2 regions of the Ligilactobacillus sp. MP3 genome follow, and region 1 is predicted to be linked to the other one. Evidence: riboswitches for the same ligand, from Rfam matches in the RefSeq annotation. Region 1 holds a riboswitch; the other holds the start of a gene.
The links. Region 1 has a riboswitch for preQ1 ahead of NOU10_RS03885 (nucleoside hydrolase). Riboswitches for the same ligand answer to the same signal wherever they lie in the genome.
Positions count from the first base shown of each region.

Region 2: linked by a shared signal. The riboswitch ahead of NOU10_RS05070 (QueT transporter family protein) and the one ahead of NOU10_RS03885 (nucleoside hydrolase) in region 1 are both predicted to bind preQ1.

Region 1 is NZ_JANFQI010000003.1:195,897-204,962, forward strand. It holds gene NOU10_RS03855 (Xaa-Pro dipeptidyl-peptidase) at 1-1,030, opposite strand, end outside; gene NOU10_RS03860 (cation:proton antiporter) at 1,212-2,387, shown strand; gene NOU10_RS03865 (D-alanyl-D-alanine carboxypeptidase family protein) at 2,756-3,931, shown strand; gene NOU10_RS03870 (NADPH-dependent FMN reductase) at 4,119-4,724, shown strand; gene NOU10_RS03875 (NADPH-dependent oxidoreductase) at 4,742-6,034, shown strand; gene NOU10_RS03880 (ECF transporter S component) at 6,115-6,675, opposite strand; gene NOU10_RS03885 (nucleoside hydrolase) at 6,679-7,662, opposite strand; PreQ1 riboswitch class I at 7,680-7,724, opposite strand; gene NOU10_RS03890 (acyltransferase family protein) at 7,832-8,890, opposite strand; gene NOU10_RS03895 (hypothetical protein) at 9,044-9,066, shown strand, end outside.
Region 2 is NZ_JANFQI010000005.1:45,960-55,025, forward strand. It holds gene NOU10_RS05045 (Cof-type HAD-IIB family hydrolase) at 1-336, shown strand, start outside; gene trxA (thioredoxin) at 410-733, shown strand; gene NOU10_RS05055 (CrcB family protein) at 791-1,180, shown strand; gene crcB (fluoride efflux transporter CrcB) at 1,177-1,521, shown strand; gene NOU10_RS05065 (DegV family protein) at 1,593-2,465, shown strand; PreQ1 riboswitch class I at 2,912-2,956, shown strand; gene NOU10_RS05070 (QueT transporter family protein) at 2,967-3,464, shown strand; gene NOU10_RS05075 (DUF2829 domain-containing protein) at 3,478-3,705, shown strand; gene NOU10_RS05080 (3-oxoacyl-ACP reductase) at 3,705-4,463, shown strand; gene nagA (N-acetylglucosamine-6-phosphate deacetylase) at 4,573-5,709, opposite strand; gene nagB (glucosamine-6-phosphate deaminase) at 5,875-6,579, shown strand; gene NOU10_RS05095 (alpha/beta hydrolase) at 6,667-7,512, shown strand; gene NOU10_RS05100 (VOC family protein) at 7,618-8,004, opposite strand; gene NOU10_RS05105 (MATE family efflux transporter) at 8,001-9,066, opposite strand, start outside.

The sequences.
Region 1 (9,066 bases):
TCTTTCCGTTCAACCATTCAACAACATCCTTAGCTCCCAAAGTTTCAGCTTCGTCACCACAAGTACGGTATCCGTCAGAATCTAAAGTCCCAACTCCACCAGAATAGACAACAGCGAATCCACGAGCTAGCATGTAGTCATTAAAGGTATATGTAAATAAATGTTCCCAACTTTCTTCAGCATTTTTAGTAGAAATTACGACTGGGCGTTTCTTAGGAAGTTTAGTTGCTGGCTTATGGTATTTAATATCTTGATAAGAAAGATGTTTAACTTCCTTACGCTTAATCGGCAGATCTACACTGTGCATCATTTTCTCAGCACTAGCATCATTGGTTCCTAAATAATAAGGGCTAGCTGTGAAAATGGTTGGAACTTTCATACCTTTATCAGTTACAGCTGGACGTGTAATGATAACTTTTAGTAAATCACGTTTATCATCATGATCTGTATCTAATTCTGATTCAACATAGACCACCTCGTGGATAAGTTTACTTGTATCAAAAACAGGTTGGGCTTTTCCATTAAAGAAAATTGGTTCTGCTAGGTTTAATTTATAAAACTGTGTGAAATAACCACGATTGGCTAGAATATCGAGTAAAGTTTGTCCTTTTTTAGTTGAAGTACACAATAAGTCATACCAGGCATTTATAACATCATTAGGATGATTTATCTCTTTTTGGTATGGTAAGTTTAATTTGTCCATTGCAGAAAATGGATCTTTTAAATCAAAATCTAGTCCAACTTCAAAGCCTAAAAGCTGTAGACCAATGGCATAGAAAGCTCGAGAATTTATCTTACTAGAATTTAAATAAGTTAAAACATCAGCATTCTCAGTAGCTGCTAGATTAAAAAGAGCTTGATTTTTAGCAGCTTCAGATTTGTAGTTTGGGAAAGTACGTTTTAAAAACAAATGGTAGATATGATTGCTAGCTAAATCTTCATCACCAGCGTGAAGAAAAGCAATACGATTGAGTTCAGTTAATTTTTGTTCAAAAGGAACTTGAACATGAGCGAATTGATTGAATTTCATAATAACGGTCCTTTCTTTTAGAATGTTTATTATCATTATAGACTTTTTATAGAAAAACTTCTATGGTCATAGAGGTAACGTTTACATTGGATAGTCAGAGTATTTGACTTTTAAGACAAATATTTTTTTTGTAAAATATATATTGTAGAGTAATTTTTAGGTACTTTGAAAGGAAGATTATATGACCTATTTAGGAACACTTTGCTTGGTTTTGCTGACAACTGCTTTTGCTGGCAGTATTAGTCGGAAAATTGGAATGCCTGCAGTAATTGGACAATTATTAGTAGGTATTATTCTAGGTCCAGCAATGCTAGGCTGGGTGACAAATAACAATTTTGTCCACATTTTTTCAGAAATTGGTGTGGTCATCTTGATGTTTATGGCAGGATTGGAAAGTGATTTAGATTTATTAAAAAAATACCTTAAACCTGCCACTTCAGTAGCTTTATTTGGTGTAATTGCGCCAATTATTTTAGTATATCTGTTAGGACGAATTTATAATTTTACTAATGAAGAAGCAATTTTTCTTGGTGTAACTTTTGCTGCGACTTCTGTGTCTATTTCAGTTGAAGTATTAAAAGAATTAAAAAAATTAGATACTAAAGAAGGTACTACTATACTAGGAGCTGCAGTAATAGATGATATATTAGCAGTTTTAATTTTAAGTATTTTAGTAAGTATTTTTAGCGATGTTGCTAAGGCAGAAGGTGGACATACACAGTCAAATTTAGGTATAGGTATTTTAATTCAAGTGATTTACTTTATTGGGATTTACCTAGTTTTCAGATGGATTGCACCATTTTTAATGAAGATAAGTGAAAAGCTATTAATATCTTCAAGTGAAATTTTAATGTCACTAGTAATTTGCTTGGGAATGGCATTTTTTGCTGATTTAGTTGGTTTAAGTGCAGTGGTAGGTTCTTTCTTTGCTGGAGTAGCAGTTGCGCAAACTCCATATAAGAGAGAAATAGATTCAAGTATTGAACCAATCGGTTATGCAGTATTTATTCCTATGTTTTTTGTGTCAATTGGATTAAGTATGACGTTTAAAGGATTATGGACAAACTGGTTATTCATAGTAGTCTTGTTAATTTTATCGTTACTAACCAAATGGGGTGGATGCGGACTAGGTGCCAAATTATTGGGTATGAGTTGGCATTCAGGTGATATCATCGGTGCAGGAATGGTTTCTCGTGGAGAAATGGCACTGATTATCGCACAGGTAGGATATGAGGCGCACTTGTTATCAGATAAGTTTTATTCAAGTGTAATCATTGTAATAGTTTTGACGACAATTATTGCACCATTTATGTTAAAATCAGCTATTATGCGAAAAGAAAAAGCAGAAGCTAAATAGTAAGAATAAAAGACGGATGAATTATTAAAAATAATAATTTTTATCCGTCTTTTTTAAAAGTTATGCACATCTTTGTGTATAACTTTGTGAATAAGTGAAGAATCTCTACTTAATTATATATAAAAATATGAAATTACATACGGATATTAAAAATAATAAGTAGTTTATACACATTTTTTGTGGATAAATAGTGGATAAGTTGTAGAATAATAACAATTTTATCCACTTATATTAAAAGTTTGGATTTACAAACGTGGATAAGAATAATTTAAGAAGTGAAAAAATAAAACAATCTTAGTTTAACAGAATAGAAATAAATATAAGGTATTATTAAGTAATAATTCAATTAATGAGGAAGAGTATTATTTATGAAGAAACTATATAGAAATTGGTTAACATTAATCATATTAGGGATGGCAATTATAATTAGTATGGGGAGCCTAGAAAAAATAAAAGCTGATAGAGTTGATGCAAAAGCCGCGTATATGATTGATGCTGGCACCGGACAAGTTTTGTATCAACAAAATGCTAATAATAAATATCCTATTGCGTCGTTGACTAAAATTTTAACTTTAGCGGTTATCATGAAAGATATCCACAATCAAAAATTAAACTGGGATCAAAAAATTAAAGTAAGCAAAGATGTAGCAGATATGGCTAATAACTGGCAATTTTCTAATGTTCAATTAAATGAGGGTGAAAGCTATACCGTTAGATCGTTGGTAGAATCTATGATGATTGTGTCAGCAGACGGCAGTACTGAAGCTTTAGCTTTAGCAGATGCTGGAAGTGTTCAGGCATTTAATGAAAAAATGAAAGAGGTAGCCCGTGAGGCTGGAGTTACGGATGCTGAAATTTATAATATGATTGGTTTACCCAATTCAGATTTAGGTAAACTAAAGTTAAAAAATGTGGACGATAATCAAGAAAATAAATTTTCAGCAAAAGATATTGCATTAATTTCAAAATATTTGGTAAACAATTACCCAGAAGTAATAGATATTACTAAACAAAAGAATGTTGATTTTAAAATAAGTGCCGATCAAACATATAATATGGAAAATATTAATTATATGTTAGAAGGAAGTTATGCAGCTCCTAAAAATGGAACAATAGATGGTCTTAAGACTGGTTTTACAGATGATGCTGGGTATCGCTTTGTAGGAACTGGTACTTTCAACGGACAACGTGTTATAACAGTTGTTTTAAATACTTCGGATTACAATAAGCAATTTGCTGAAACTAACAAAATGATTGAATCAGTTATGAATAATGATAAAGTAGTAAATACTAAAGATATAAAAAGTGTTGCTCAGGCTCTTAAGAAAGACAAAAAAGTAAGTTTGAAAGTAAATGATACTAACATTTGGGTAGCAAAAAATACAGATCCTAAACTAATAAAAGCTGAATTGACTCTAGATAAAGATCTATCTAATGCAAAGATTAAATCCCAAAATAGCAAGAATGAGAATATTGGCACAATTAAAATTAGTTCTCCTGGAGTATCAACAACAGAACTAAATGTTAATTTAAAAACTAAATAAATTAGTTATAAAAGTGTAAAGCAAGTAGATAAATACTGGTTTTATGCTTTTTAATTTTGCCAGATATAAAAATATTTTATAGATTCAAAAAATAATTTAATAAAACTGAAAGTGCTTGCAACGAAACAGACTTTGTGTAAAAATAAACTTATAAAGATAATTAATTAGTTAAAGGAAGTTGAAGCTTATGAACCACTATGTTGGAATTGCCGGCACTAATGATTTAAAGTCTACCAATCTTAAATTAATGCAATATATTAAGAACCATTTCAGTAAAAAAGCAGAAATAGAATTAGTTGATATTAGTGACCTACCAGTATTTTTTAAGAACAAAGATAGAGTTATCCCAGAAAAAGCAGCAGAAATTTCTATGAAGATCGAAGCAGCAGATGGCGTGATTATTGCTACACCTGAATATGATCATTCAGTACCTGCTGTTTTAATGAATGCATTAGAATGGCTATCCTATGCAAGACATCCTTTTGTAGGTAAACCAGTTATGATTGTTGGAGCTTCTTACGGTACTTTAGGTACTTCGAGAGCTCAAGCACATTTACGCAGAATTTTAGATTCACCAGAATTGAGTGCTAGAATTATGCCAAGTTCAGAATTCTTATTAGGTCATTCATTGCAAGCATTTGATGAAGATGGAAATTTAAATAACGAAGAAAAAGTTACATTATTAGAGGGCTTGTTTGAAGACTTTGAAGTATTTTCAAATATTTCAAAACATCTAACAAATGCTAATGATGAACAAAGAAAAGAAGTAGAAAACTATTCATGGAAAGATTAGTCAAAGGAGTGTCATAGATGAAATTAGTAGGAATTATCGGTTCAATTGCCGATGAATCATATAATCGTAAATTAATGCTATACATAGCAAGCCATTTTAAAGAAACAATTGATATTGAAATTCTTGATATTAGAGATGTTCCAATGTTTAGAGCAGGAATGGAAATGGGACCAGCTGTAGAATATTTAGATAAGAAGATTTCTGCAGCAGATGGTGTAATTATTGCAACTCCTGAACATAATCATACAACTACAGCTGCTTTAAAGAGTGTGATTGAATGGTTATCTTCTAGTGTTCATCCATTCGCAGATAAACCAGTATTATTGGTAGGTGCTTCTTACTTTGAACAAGGTTCTGGTAGAGCACAATTAGATTTACGTCAAATCTTAGAATCTCCAGGGGTAAATGCTTTAGTAATGCCAAAGGATGAATTCTTATTAGGAAATGTCAAATCAGCTTTTGATGAAAATGGTAACTTAAAAGAAGCAAGAACTGTTAGTTTCTTAGAAAGTGTTATGGGCAACTTCTTAAAGTGGATCAAAGTCTTAAAAGCTATGAAGAAAAATAATGATGTAAAAGGTGACTGGGAATCAGAAGACCTAACTGCATCTCAAGAGATTGATACAACTGTTAAGGGTGTAGATATGAAGGCTGAAGACTGGGTAGAACAAGCTGCAGCTAAGACTAATGCAGTCGAAGGTGATACTTATGTTAAGTTAGATAGAGGCCTTTTGACAGTTAACCAACTTAACTGGTTTTTGAATACAATGCCAGTTGAATTGACATTTGCTGATGATAATAACCAATTTATCTACTACAATCGTATGGATGAAAATCCTAAAGATATGTTAGCACCTCGTCAACCTAAGCAAGTTGGGGATCCATTAGAATCGGTTCACCCAGAACGTGCTTTGAAGGGTGTAAAACATGTAGTTCATTCATTACGTACAGGTGAAACAGATCTTGTAAGTATGCCAGTACCTTTTATTAATAAGGTTAATGAAAAGCATGTGATGCATTATTACAAGGCAATGCATGATGAAGATGGTCGTTACCGTGGAATTAATGAATGGGTAGTTGATATTTGGCCAGTAGTTGAATCTTATTTGAAGATGACAGGTCAAAAATTGGTAGCTGATGAAAATGCAAAAATAGATGCAACATCCGGAGCTTCCGAGAAAAAAGAAGAACCAGTAGCTACTCCTGAAACAGACGCAACATCAGGTGCCTCTGAATCAGAAACAAAGGTAGAAGAAGTAAAAGTTGCTGAACCAGAAGTAGATGCAACATCAGGTGCTTCTGAATCTTAATAGATATGAAAGTCGAGTTTGGATACTCGGCTTTTTTTGATAAAAAAACAAGATTAGTCTATGCTAATCTTGTTGAGAAATTAATATTTAGTTACTCCTAAAGACATACGACTCTTTAGGATTTTGTAAACAAGTGAAACGACATAAATAGCAACTAAACGATCGAGATAGTCAGTTCCAACTTGAACAAGGAATACAGCTAATCCTTTACTTAAACCTAATTTAGCCAGTATTTGTACGATAATAGCAGATCCAGAGCTAGTAATGCCATGGAATAGGAATAATGTTATAGCAGAACTTACTAGGGTAGCAGGTAAAGAAATAATAATAGCTAACCACCATAACTTTTTAAAGGTATCTGCTGCATAGTGTGAATATACTAAGCCAGCGATAAAACCGATTATAAGTTGGACTGGTAAGTAATATAGTGAAAATAGGTCAGTTGTTAATCCGACAATGATTGAAGTTAAAGCACCTACAGTAACGCCACCAACTGGGCCGGCTAAAGACGCAGCTAGAATGGTACCGATAGTGTCTAAGTAAATTGGAAGTTTCAAAAGTAAAGCAATGTTACTTCCGACAATATTTAAGGCGATGCATAAAGCTAAGATAGTTATGATTTTAGTTGATAATTTTTTCATGAATTATTCCTCCGATATTAATTGTGGCAAAATTTTTTCCAGAAGTTCTGCATCAATTGAACAGGTACGTTGCAAGAAGATTTGCATAAAACGTATGTTATCTACCTCTGTCAAAATGTGACTGTTGATAGGTCTATGCCAAAAATTCATTTCGTCAACGATACTTTGCCCGATACTAATACCTTTAGTTTCAATCTCAGTATGAGAATCAAAACCAGTACATAATTCTGGGAAAATGGTGTAAGCCACTGCTAAAGGGTCATTAATGACGCAGCCGATAACTTTTTCATATTTCCAATGAAAATCAAAATAGAATCTTGTAATTTTCTGAATAAAATCAGCTTGTTCTGGATTAACTTGATGAATTAGCTCCAAAATATTTGGAGTAAGCACAATTTTTCGTGTAACATCAAGTCCTATCATTTCGATTTTTACGGGAAGATGTCGATAAACATAATTAGCAGCATCAGGATCACACCAATAATTATATTCGGCTACAGGAGAGCAATTACCAAAACTTTTGAAATTTCCACCCATTGAAACAAAGCGAGTACAGTTATTCCAAACATCTGGCTGTGCTTGATGAGCTAATGCAATATTGGTTAGAGGACCTAATGCAATAATTGTTAGATTAGGATTATCAGCTAGAGTCTGATTAATAAACTTGCTAGCATTATCGTGAATAGGAATACCTGAGATTTCAGGTAGATAAGATTCACCTAAACCGTCTTTACCATGAGTATCCATAGCATCAACATAGTCACGTTTAAGTGGTGCTGCTGCACCTTGATAAACTGGAATATCAAGACGATTTAAATGATTTAAGATTTTGAGGGCATTTTTAGCACCTATATCGGAAGGAACGTTACCGGAAACGGTTGTGATACCGATGACTTCTAGTTTGGGCGATGTTAAAGCTAACATCAAGGCCAAACTATCGTCAATTCCTGGATCACAATCAATGATAACTTTTTGTCTGTCATTCATTTCTCCTACCTCCTTTGAGATTCTTGGTTTTTTATACTGGGAAGTTTACGAACCAGTCCAAGTTAAACTTGAATTTAATGAATGTACCTAATTAGTATAAGGCTGTTTGTGAGAAATTGGAAGGAATAAATAAGCTTCAAGAATAAAAAGAATTCTTGAAGCTTTGAACTTATTTAAATTTAAAAGGATATTTTCTAAACATATAGAATGAACGAATAATTGGAATATAGGGTACGATAATAATAGCTATATAAGTAAAAATGATACGGTAAATGATTAAAGCTATAGTAAATATCAGCATTCCATGTGGTAAGAAAATATGTTGAACTAAGGCTGTTATGTTAAGTGCAGAAATATCTATAATATGGAAACAGAGTACAATTAATGATAACTCACCATATTTTTGTACGATATGTGTAATATTTTCAGGTGAGATATTAGCAAACCATTTTGAAAATACCATGATAGCGTAACTACCAGCGATTCCACCAATAATAGCACCTGTATAGCTTGTTGCAGCAGATACATTAAGATAAAAAGGACCAATTTTTGCTGTGACAAACCAAATAGATACTGAAAAAATAAAAGTGATGAAATTGCCATTATTAACTAAATTATATTTCTTAATTAAAAATCCAAACCAATAAAAGATAAGACTAACTAAAACTGCATCTAAAGACCATGGAAGTTGAATAAATTTTGCTATATAAAAGCCGATAAAAGTAGTAACTATAAATATTATAGTAGTTACATTATCTGATACCTTATATTTAGTAGTTAGTTTAATAATAAAACTGTAAAAAATATTTGCTAGAAACATAGCTAATAAAAACCAAATAGCACCAATAGCTGGAATAAAGAACTTTCCAAGTAAATTATTGATAGGTGTCCCTGCTCCATATAAAGCTGCTAGAGTTGCATATCGTGTACTATCAGCGATGCGTCCAAGATAAATTGGGTGAAAATGCAGTGAGACAGCAGTTATCACTATCATAATAAATGATGTAAAAATATATGGAAGTAATAAATTGAAAAATCCACCTGTTATTATTTTAGAATATGATTTATCTTTATGAAGATAACCAGATAAAACAAAGAAAATAGGAACATTGACTGCAAATAAGATATTGCTGAAGTAATTTCCAGTATATGAATTTAGAGAATGGGCAAAAATAATAGCGAGCATTCCTATAGCTCTGGATACATCGATCCAAGTGATTCTTTTCATAAATAATAACTCCTTGTTATTGATTGAAATATATTAGCTTAAATATACCATAAAATCATACAGCATGAGAAAGAATTTTGGATAAGTCCTTGAAATAATTTGTAATTTAAGATAAAATAAGCAAGTATATGAGTTGAAAAGGAGGAACTAAGAATGTCACAAAACACACATGTTGG
Region 2 (9,066 bases), on a different contig from region 1:
CTTGCCTTTAATGAGATTGCACGTAAAGAAATTGGAGATAAGTTCAAGACCACATATTCTTCAGGTCGTTATATTGAATTTAATAACATTTCAACAGATAAAGGTACAGGGATGTTGAAATTAGCTGAAATGTTAGGAATTAAGCCAGAAGAAACAATTGCAATTGGTGACAATAGTAACGACTTGCCAATGATTGAAGCTGCTGGAGTTGGTGTAGCTGTTAGAAATGCTAATGAACAAGTTTTATCTAAAGCAGATTATATTTGCAAGCGAGATAATAATCATGATGCGGTTGCAGAAGCAGTGGATAAATTTGTTTATAATAAAATAGATTAAGCAGTAATTTTGTGTATAACTCCGAGATGGTGGTAAGATAAAATTACAAAGTTATATGAAATGAGGGATTTAAATGGCTAAAAACATCACTCCCAAAGATTTAGCTGATGTAACTAAGGAAGGGCTAACTTTGGTTGATTTTTGGGCAGAATGGTGCGGACCATGTAAAATGATGAATCCAGTTTTAGAAGAATTGGAAAAAGATTATCAAGGAAAAGTAAAATTTGCTAAGGTCGATGTAGATAAGTATCAAGATTTAGCGATGGAATATAAAATTATGAGTATTCCAGCGATGATCTTATTTAAAGATGGAGTGGCAAAAGAAAAAGTTGTAGGTTTCCATCCTAAAAAAGATATGGCAAATTACTTAGATGAAAAACTTGCAGAAGTAGAATAGAGATAGTTTTGCAATTCAATCAAATCTAACTTATACTATAAGGATTAATTAGTGGAGATGATTGAGGTGCAAAACGTGAAATTAGGCACTTTAATAAGTGTCTTTTTCTTTGGGATGATAGGCGGAATGTTAAGATATTTGTTAGGTCTTAAGCTAGCATCTACGGGAACTATTTTGGTTAATCTGATTGGAAGTTTTTGCTTAGCTTTCCTGACTTATTATGTGATTGAAAGGCAAAAATTACCAGCTTGGTTAAGTACAGGTCTAGGGACAGGAATGGTAGGAGCTTTCACAACTTTTTCCACATTTACAGTGGATATTTTGGGCTTGTCTACATTTACTGATGCTACCTTTTACTTGTTGATAAGTGTAGTAGGTGGTTTTCTATTAGCATATACAGGAATGATTTTAGGAATAAAATTAGGAAAAGTTGGTGATCGAAGATGATAGAAGTAGCTTTAGGAGCTGGATTAGGTGCATCTGTGCGGTATCTAATGACACAAGTATTGAAGAGCAGAACTAGAGTATTTCCTTGGGCAACTTTTATTATCAACATAACTGGAGCCCTATTATTAGGATTTTTACACAGCAAAATCACAAGTAGTCACATATTGTTATTACTAGGGACTGGATTTTTAGGTGGATATACAACTTTTTCCACATACCAAGTAGAATTAGTAACACTTATTAATAATAACAAGCAAAAAATGATGTTTATATATCTATTATTAACAGTGTTATGTGGAATACTAGCCGCATATTGTGGATCTTGGTTAGGAAAGTTATAAGACAAACAAAAAGTATGATAAAATGGAATAGTAGTGTCGTTTTTGAATAGAATAATTTAAAGGATAAATAAATGAAAGTTGCAATTTTAACTGATACTTCAGCTTGTCTGACAGTTGATAAGATAAAAGAACTTAATATTCATCAAATTGAATTGTCTATTGAATTTGAAGGTAGTAGATATCCAGAAAAAACAGGGATGACGCCTTATTTAAGAGATAAAATGTTAGACAAAAGGACTGATACTCCGGTTTTAGAACCAATATCAACGGCTTATCTAGAAGAATATTTTGAAAGTCTAGAAAAAGAAGGTTATGATGAGTTCTTGTATATTTCTTTAGCTAACGGAATCAGTAGCTTACCTAAAGTTGTATTATCATATGCTAAAGCTTCGGATAGAAAGATAACTGTATTTGATTCTTACTCTAGTGGAGCCTTACAAGGACAAATGGTTGAGTTGGCTGGTGAAATGCTTTTATCCGGAAAAACAGTTAGTCAAGTTGTAGATCAACTTATTAATTTAAGAAATAATAATCGCACTTATATGCTTATTTCTGATATCTATCAACTAATGAAGACGGGATATGTATCGAACGGTGTAAATTCAATGTCGAATCTATTTTTGCGTCCATTAACAATGATGAAATTTAATGAGAACGGAAAATTAGCGATGGTAAATACACACTATCGAGAGAAGAAAGCCTATAGTGAGGTATTAGAGCTAATTATTTCTCAGTATCATAGTATGAATGATCAGATGCGGATTACCCTAATGGGCGATGAGAATAATAGTCAATTTGACGGATTATGTGAATTGTTACAAGAAAATTTTCCAACTGCTAAAATTGAAAAAGATGAGCTTCCAATATCTTTAGCTATTTATACAGGAAAGAAAAGTATTGGGATAAGTTTTGGTTTAGATTGGAAAACTGTTATATCTGAATAACTCTTAAGAAACATTAAAACTCCTAAGTTTTAGTGTTTTTTTGTTGAAATTAAATTGCAAAAGATATAGAATAGCTAAAATCAAGTAATGGATAAGTAAATTTATTAAGTATTTAATAAAAGTTATGAAAACGGTATAGAAATATTTGAACATTGCTTGTGAAAGTGTTATCATATTGATTGTAGATAGCATTACTAAATTTTTAGGAGGTGAAGCATATGAAGTGGTATTTAGTTGAAACTGTTAAAGATGGTCACGTAACTAATACAATTGTAAAGGCTTCCTCTGTTCAAGAAGCTGAAGAAAAGTCAAATGAATAATTGGAGCCTAGAACGTTGCAAAAAATAAAATTAACCCATAAGAAAAAGCGACTGCGAGAATTTAAATAGTTCTTGTGGTCGCTTTTGTTATTCAAAAAAGTTTGTTATACTGTATTTCGTGGCTTTTCCACACTGGTTCGTAAACATCCCAGTTAAAAAAACTAGAAAGCAGGTAATTTATATGGTTGATACACAATCACACGAAAAACTTATTGCGGTGATTAAAGGTGCTTTAGTGGCAGCTTTATATGCAGCAGTAACACTAGGTTTAGCTCCTTTAAGTTTTGGAGCAATTCAATTCAGACTATCAGAAGTATTTAATAACTTGGTAGTCTTCAATAAACGTTATATATGGGCATTGACAATTGGATGTGCAATTGCAAATCTTTGGTCTCCAATGGGAATCGTTGATGTCATTTTTGGTTCATTAGGAACATTAGTTATGACGGGTCTAAGTTATTTATTAAGTAAACATGTAAAATCAGTCCCATTAAAGCTCTTAATTACAGTTATAATTTGTACTGTTATGACATGGAGTGTAGCATTGGAATTATATTATGTAAGTAAGCTACCATTTTGGCCAACATATTTCACTGTAGCAATCGGTGAATTTGGTTCAATGTTAATTGGTGCAATTTTAATGTGGATTTTAAGTAAACGTATTGATTTAACTAGATAAGCGAGGGAAGATTATGACTTTTGAAGAAGTATTACCAGAATTAAAAAAAGGTAAAAAAGCTGTTCGTACTGAAGGTTGGGGTGGCTCTGAGGAATACATTTTCGTAGTTGATAATGATACTCTTAATGGAGAAAAAGTTAACCCATATTTGATGATTAGAACAAAAGAAGAACCAGCTTTATCACAATTTATGCCAACTTCTTGCGATGTATTAGCTGATGATTGGAAGATTGTAGAATAATGAACCTTTATCCAGAATTTGAAGGGAAAGTAGTTGTTATGACAGGTGTCAGCTCTGGAATAGGACTAGAACAAACTAAAGCATTTTTACAAGCAGGAGCAATAATTTATGGAGCTGATATTAAAGAAAGTGTAGAAATTAAGGAAGTAGAGCAAAAATTTCCGACTTTAAGTTTTCAACAAGTGGATATAAGAAAGAAAAAAGATATTCACATGTGGACAAGAAAAATAAAAAAAGAATTATCAACTGTAGATATTTTATTAAATACAGCTGGTATTCTAGATAATTATGCACCAACTTTAGATACTAGTGAAGAACAATGGGACAATATTTTTAATACTAATTTAAAAAGTATGTTCTTGTTGACTAATGAAATTTTACCAATAATGTTGAAACAGAAACATGGAGTTATTGTAAATATGGCTTCTATTGCAGGATTGGTTGCTGGTGGTGGTGGAGCAGCTTATACAGCGGCAAAGCATGGAATTATTGGATACACTAAACAATTAGCTTATGATTACGCTGATAAGGGAATTCGAGTTAATTGTATAGCTCCAGGAGCAATTAATACACCGATGAATGCGGCTGATTTTGCTGGAGATGGGGCGATGGCTAAAGAAGTAGCCAGACTCACACCAGCTAAACGATGGGCAAAACCTAAAGAAGTAGCAGAAATGACACTTTACTTGGCAAGTCCAAGAGCTGATTATGTTCACGGAACTGTTTTTACAATTGACGGTGGATGGACAGTTAAATAGATTTGAAAAGATAGTAATTGATCATGCATCGATTGCTATCTTTTTATTAATGATTAGAAAAATCCTTACTAATTTACAATTAAAGTAATTTAGTAGGGATTTTAGTTAACTATTTTTCAAATAAACGACCAAAACTAAATGTTTTAACAACATTTAAATCAGAATCAAGAATGTTTAGGTCAGCATCTTTACCAACTTCAATAGCACCTTTTTGAGTTAATCCAAATTCACGAGCTTGGTTAACAGAAGACATTTTCACAGCATCTTCAATACCGCAACCAGTAAATTTCATAATATTCTTAAAGGCATCTTGGTATTGTAATACAGAGCCAGCCAAATTACCAGATTCTAGACGAGCTTGCTTATCTTTAACGATAACTTTTTGACCACCTAATTCTGAAACTCCTTCAGGCATACCTTTTGCACGCATAGAGTCAGTAACTAATTCAATTTTATCTGGTCCTTTTAGGTCATAAGCTAGTTTAATCATATCTGGGAAGACATGGAATCCATCAGCGATGATTTCGCAGTACATATTTCCTTCGAGAAGAGCATGACCAGTAACACCTGGTTCGCGATGCTTCAATTCACGTTGAGCGTTGTATAGATGAGTAACGTGACTAGCAAGTGAGTTTTTCATTTGAGCACGTGTAGCATTACTATGACCTACAGATAATACGATGTTGTGTTCAATACAATATTTTTCAAATTCAGTAGTATTTTCATTTTCAGGAGCATAAGTAACTAATTTAATCATGCCACCAGATAGTTCATTCCAATGAGCGAAAGCATCGATATCAGGAGATTCGATATATTCTTCTGGTTGAGCTCCTTTGAAAATAGGTGAAACAAAAGGTCCTTCAAGATGAATACCTTGAATAACTGGATTTTTTGCAGCGGCTTCTTTAATACCAACCATCGCATGCGCAATATTTTCATGAGATTGAGTCATAGTTGTAGCGAAATATGTAGTAATACCTTCATGGACCATATCATTAACCATTTCATCAATTTGGTTAGCATCGCCATCCATGGAATCGAAGCTATAACCACCATGGCTATGAACGTCGATAAAGCCAGGAACTACAACTTGTCCTTCCAAATCAATAATTTTATCATCAGATACTTGGGCTTTATATTCAGACATTGGTCCAACATTGATAATTTGTTTATCAAATCGTAAATATCCATCTACAATTTTTTCGGAACCAGTATAGATAAGTCCATGTTTTAAAACTGTACTCATATATTTGACCACCTTTATTTTAAATAATAGCGATAAACTCGCACTTCTATTAACTTAAGTAACAACTTAATAATAAATGGTATAGACCATGAATGCAAGAGTTTACAAAAAGAAATATTAGTTGTATAATTGGTATAGACCAAAACGAAAGAAGGAGTATTTATTATGAAAATAATCAAAGTTAAAGATCAAGTAGAAGGCGGAAAAGAAGCATTAAAAGTATTTAAAGAAGCTTTAGATAATGGAGTCAAAGTATTCGGCTTAGCTACAGGTAGTACTCCAGAAACAACATACGATGAATTAGTAAAAAGTGATATTGATTTTTCTAATAGTATTTCTGTAAATTTAGATGAATATGTGGGATTAAAGCCAGAAGATGAACAAAGTTACGCTTATTTTATGAAGGAACATTTATTCAATGCTAAGCCATTTGCAAAATCATTTTTACCAAATGGAATGGCTGAAGATGCTGATCAAGAATGTGAGCGCTATGATAAGTTGTTAGAAGAATATCATGTTGGATTACAACTTTTAGGAATTGGACGTAATGGTCATATTGGTTTTAATGAACCAGGGTCATCATTTGATGGTAAGACTCATAAAGTGGCATTGACACAATCAACTATTAATGCAAATTCACGTTTCTTTGACAATGAAGAAGATGTTCCAAAATACGCATATTCAATGGGAATTGGAACAATAATGAAATCTGACACAATTTTATTAGAAGCATTTGGCAAGAATAAAGCTGAAGCAGTTAAGGCGATGATTGAAGGACCAGTAACACCTGAAGTTCCAGCAAGTGTACTACAAAATCATCCTGATGTTGTAGTAATTATTGATGAAGAAGCAGCTTCATTGTTGAAATAACAATTAGAGAGTACATGGAATTTCCATGTGCTTTTTTCTTACCTTGAAGTAAGCTCTAAGCTTTATAATAGGCTTTGAGGTGGTATAGTGTTACGAAAAAATAAATCTGCATGGTTAGTCTTACTAGCTGTTTTATTAATAGTATTTTGTGGAGTAAGACTTCATCGAGTACAAGCTGCTCAGAAAAATTATATTAATTCAAATGTTCCTACTTTATTCTTTCATGGTTGGGGGAGTAGTTATCGTGCGGAACGACAAATGGCAAATTATGCTAAAAATAAAGGTGTAACTAATACAATCATCAGAGCTGATATTTCGACTAAGGGTGAAGTTGAATTAATAGGAAATATGAAAAAGAATGCAAGAAATCCAATTGTCGAAGTGAATTATCAAGATAACAAGAACGCAAATTATAACGAAGATGCTAAATGGATGAAAAATGTAGTGGTAGCCTTACAAAAGAAATATGGCATAAAAAAGTTTAATGTAGTAGGACATTCAATGGGAAATATGTCAATTATGTTTTACTTGCTGAATTACGGTGGAGATAAGAGGTTACCTCAAATTCAAAAGCAAGTAGATATTGCTGGTCATTTTAATGGTATTTTAGGAATGGATGACAAATTAGGTGAAAGTAAATTAGATAAAAATGGTAAGCCAAATATCTTTAGACAGAGTTATAAGAAATTATTGGCAATTAGAGATAGTTATCCTAAGAATCAAATTGATGTCCTAAACATCTATGGCGACGTAGGTGATAAGTCAGATGGAAGGGTAAGCAATAATTCATCAAAATCTTTAAAATACTTATTAAATAGTCGTGAGAAGTCATATCAAGAATTAAAAATAAGTGGAAAATATGGACAACATAGCAAATTGCATGAAAGCAAAGAGGTTGATAAAGCATTAGTAAGTTTCTTATGGGCTAAATAGGATTTGCATAAATTAGGAAATTGGTCCTGTGTCTAGAATTGACAATTGTATAAAAAATAAAATCTCAAACTGGTATCTAAAATATCAGCTTGAGATTTTTTTAGGTTATTTATAAGTTGAGACTTCAATCAGATTTTGATCATAATCACGTAGATAAATCGATGTCATTTCGCCTTCAGATCCCATTTTTGTCACAGGACCAGCAACAATATTTACAAAATAACTCTTAAGATGATTTTCAATGTCAGACATTTTATCTCCAGAGACGATACAAATATCAGCTGCACCAATTGTTTGATTATTAGCATGCAAGTCACTATTTTTATCAGCTTTGCGTAGACGAATAAGTTGATGACCACAACGAAGTGTAATTACATCTTCAGTGGTTTGATCCTTAATGACTGGCATATCAAATACTTCATGATAGAAGCGTTCAGCCTGAGCTAAATCTGATACTGTTAATACGATGTGATCTAAACGTTTGATTTTCACAATAAAGATTCCTTTCTTATTTGCATAGTAGAAATTTTTTTATTAGTCAGATATATACCTAAGCTTGCTACGATAAATTCAGTAAATGGAACACTTGCCCAGACACCAGCTATGCCACCAAAGTAAGCAAAAATAATAATTGATGGTAATAGGATGACGTATCCACGTAAAATCGACAAGAAAAAGGCACCTCTAGCATCGTTGATAGCTGCTAAAAATAGCATTAAAACAAGGTTTAGACAACTAAAAAAGATACTAATAAAGTAAATAGGAATACCTTTAACTGCATAAGCAACAAGTTGAGCTTCGTGTTCAGCGTTGAAAATATCGACAATAGGAGCTTTAAAAATAAGAAGTAAGAAATAACTGATTATAGCTATTGAAAAAGTAACAAGCAATCCAATTTTTAAAGCAATTTTTACGTTTTGGTATAAGTGTTTACCATACTCGCGACTGGCAATAGGTTGTACCCCTAAGGCAACACCGTTGAAGATTGCTAAGAAAACAATCCCAATATTAGCAATAACTCCATAAGCAGCAATCGCATAATTCCCACCTAACTTTAGAAGTACTAAGTTGAAAACAAAAATGCTAACTCCAGTACTCATTTCATTCAAGAAAGATGGAATACCTAATCGAGCAGCTTTTAGGACCGTTTTGAGATGGACTTTGGTTTTAAAAAGTTTTAATTGTCGTTGTGCAAAATGGCGATGACTACTTAAAACCGTCAGACTAGTTAAAGGAGAAAAAATAGTTGCTAAAGCAGCACCTTCCATTTTTAAATTTAACTCAAAAATTAAAAGCCAATCCATGAATATTACGAAAGCTGTTTGTGTTAAAGCAGCCCGCATTGTTAGTGAGGGGTTGCCATCATTTCTAACAAAGTTAATAGTAACATAATTTGCCATAAACAATGGAGCACCACAGGAAACAATACGAAAATAAGTGGTTGCCATATTGATGGTTTGTTGATTAGCACCCATTAAAGTCAAAATTTGATGAGGAAAAAGATTTCCAATTATTGCAAAGAGAATTCCTAGTCCCACACAAAAAATGATGAGT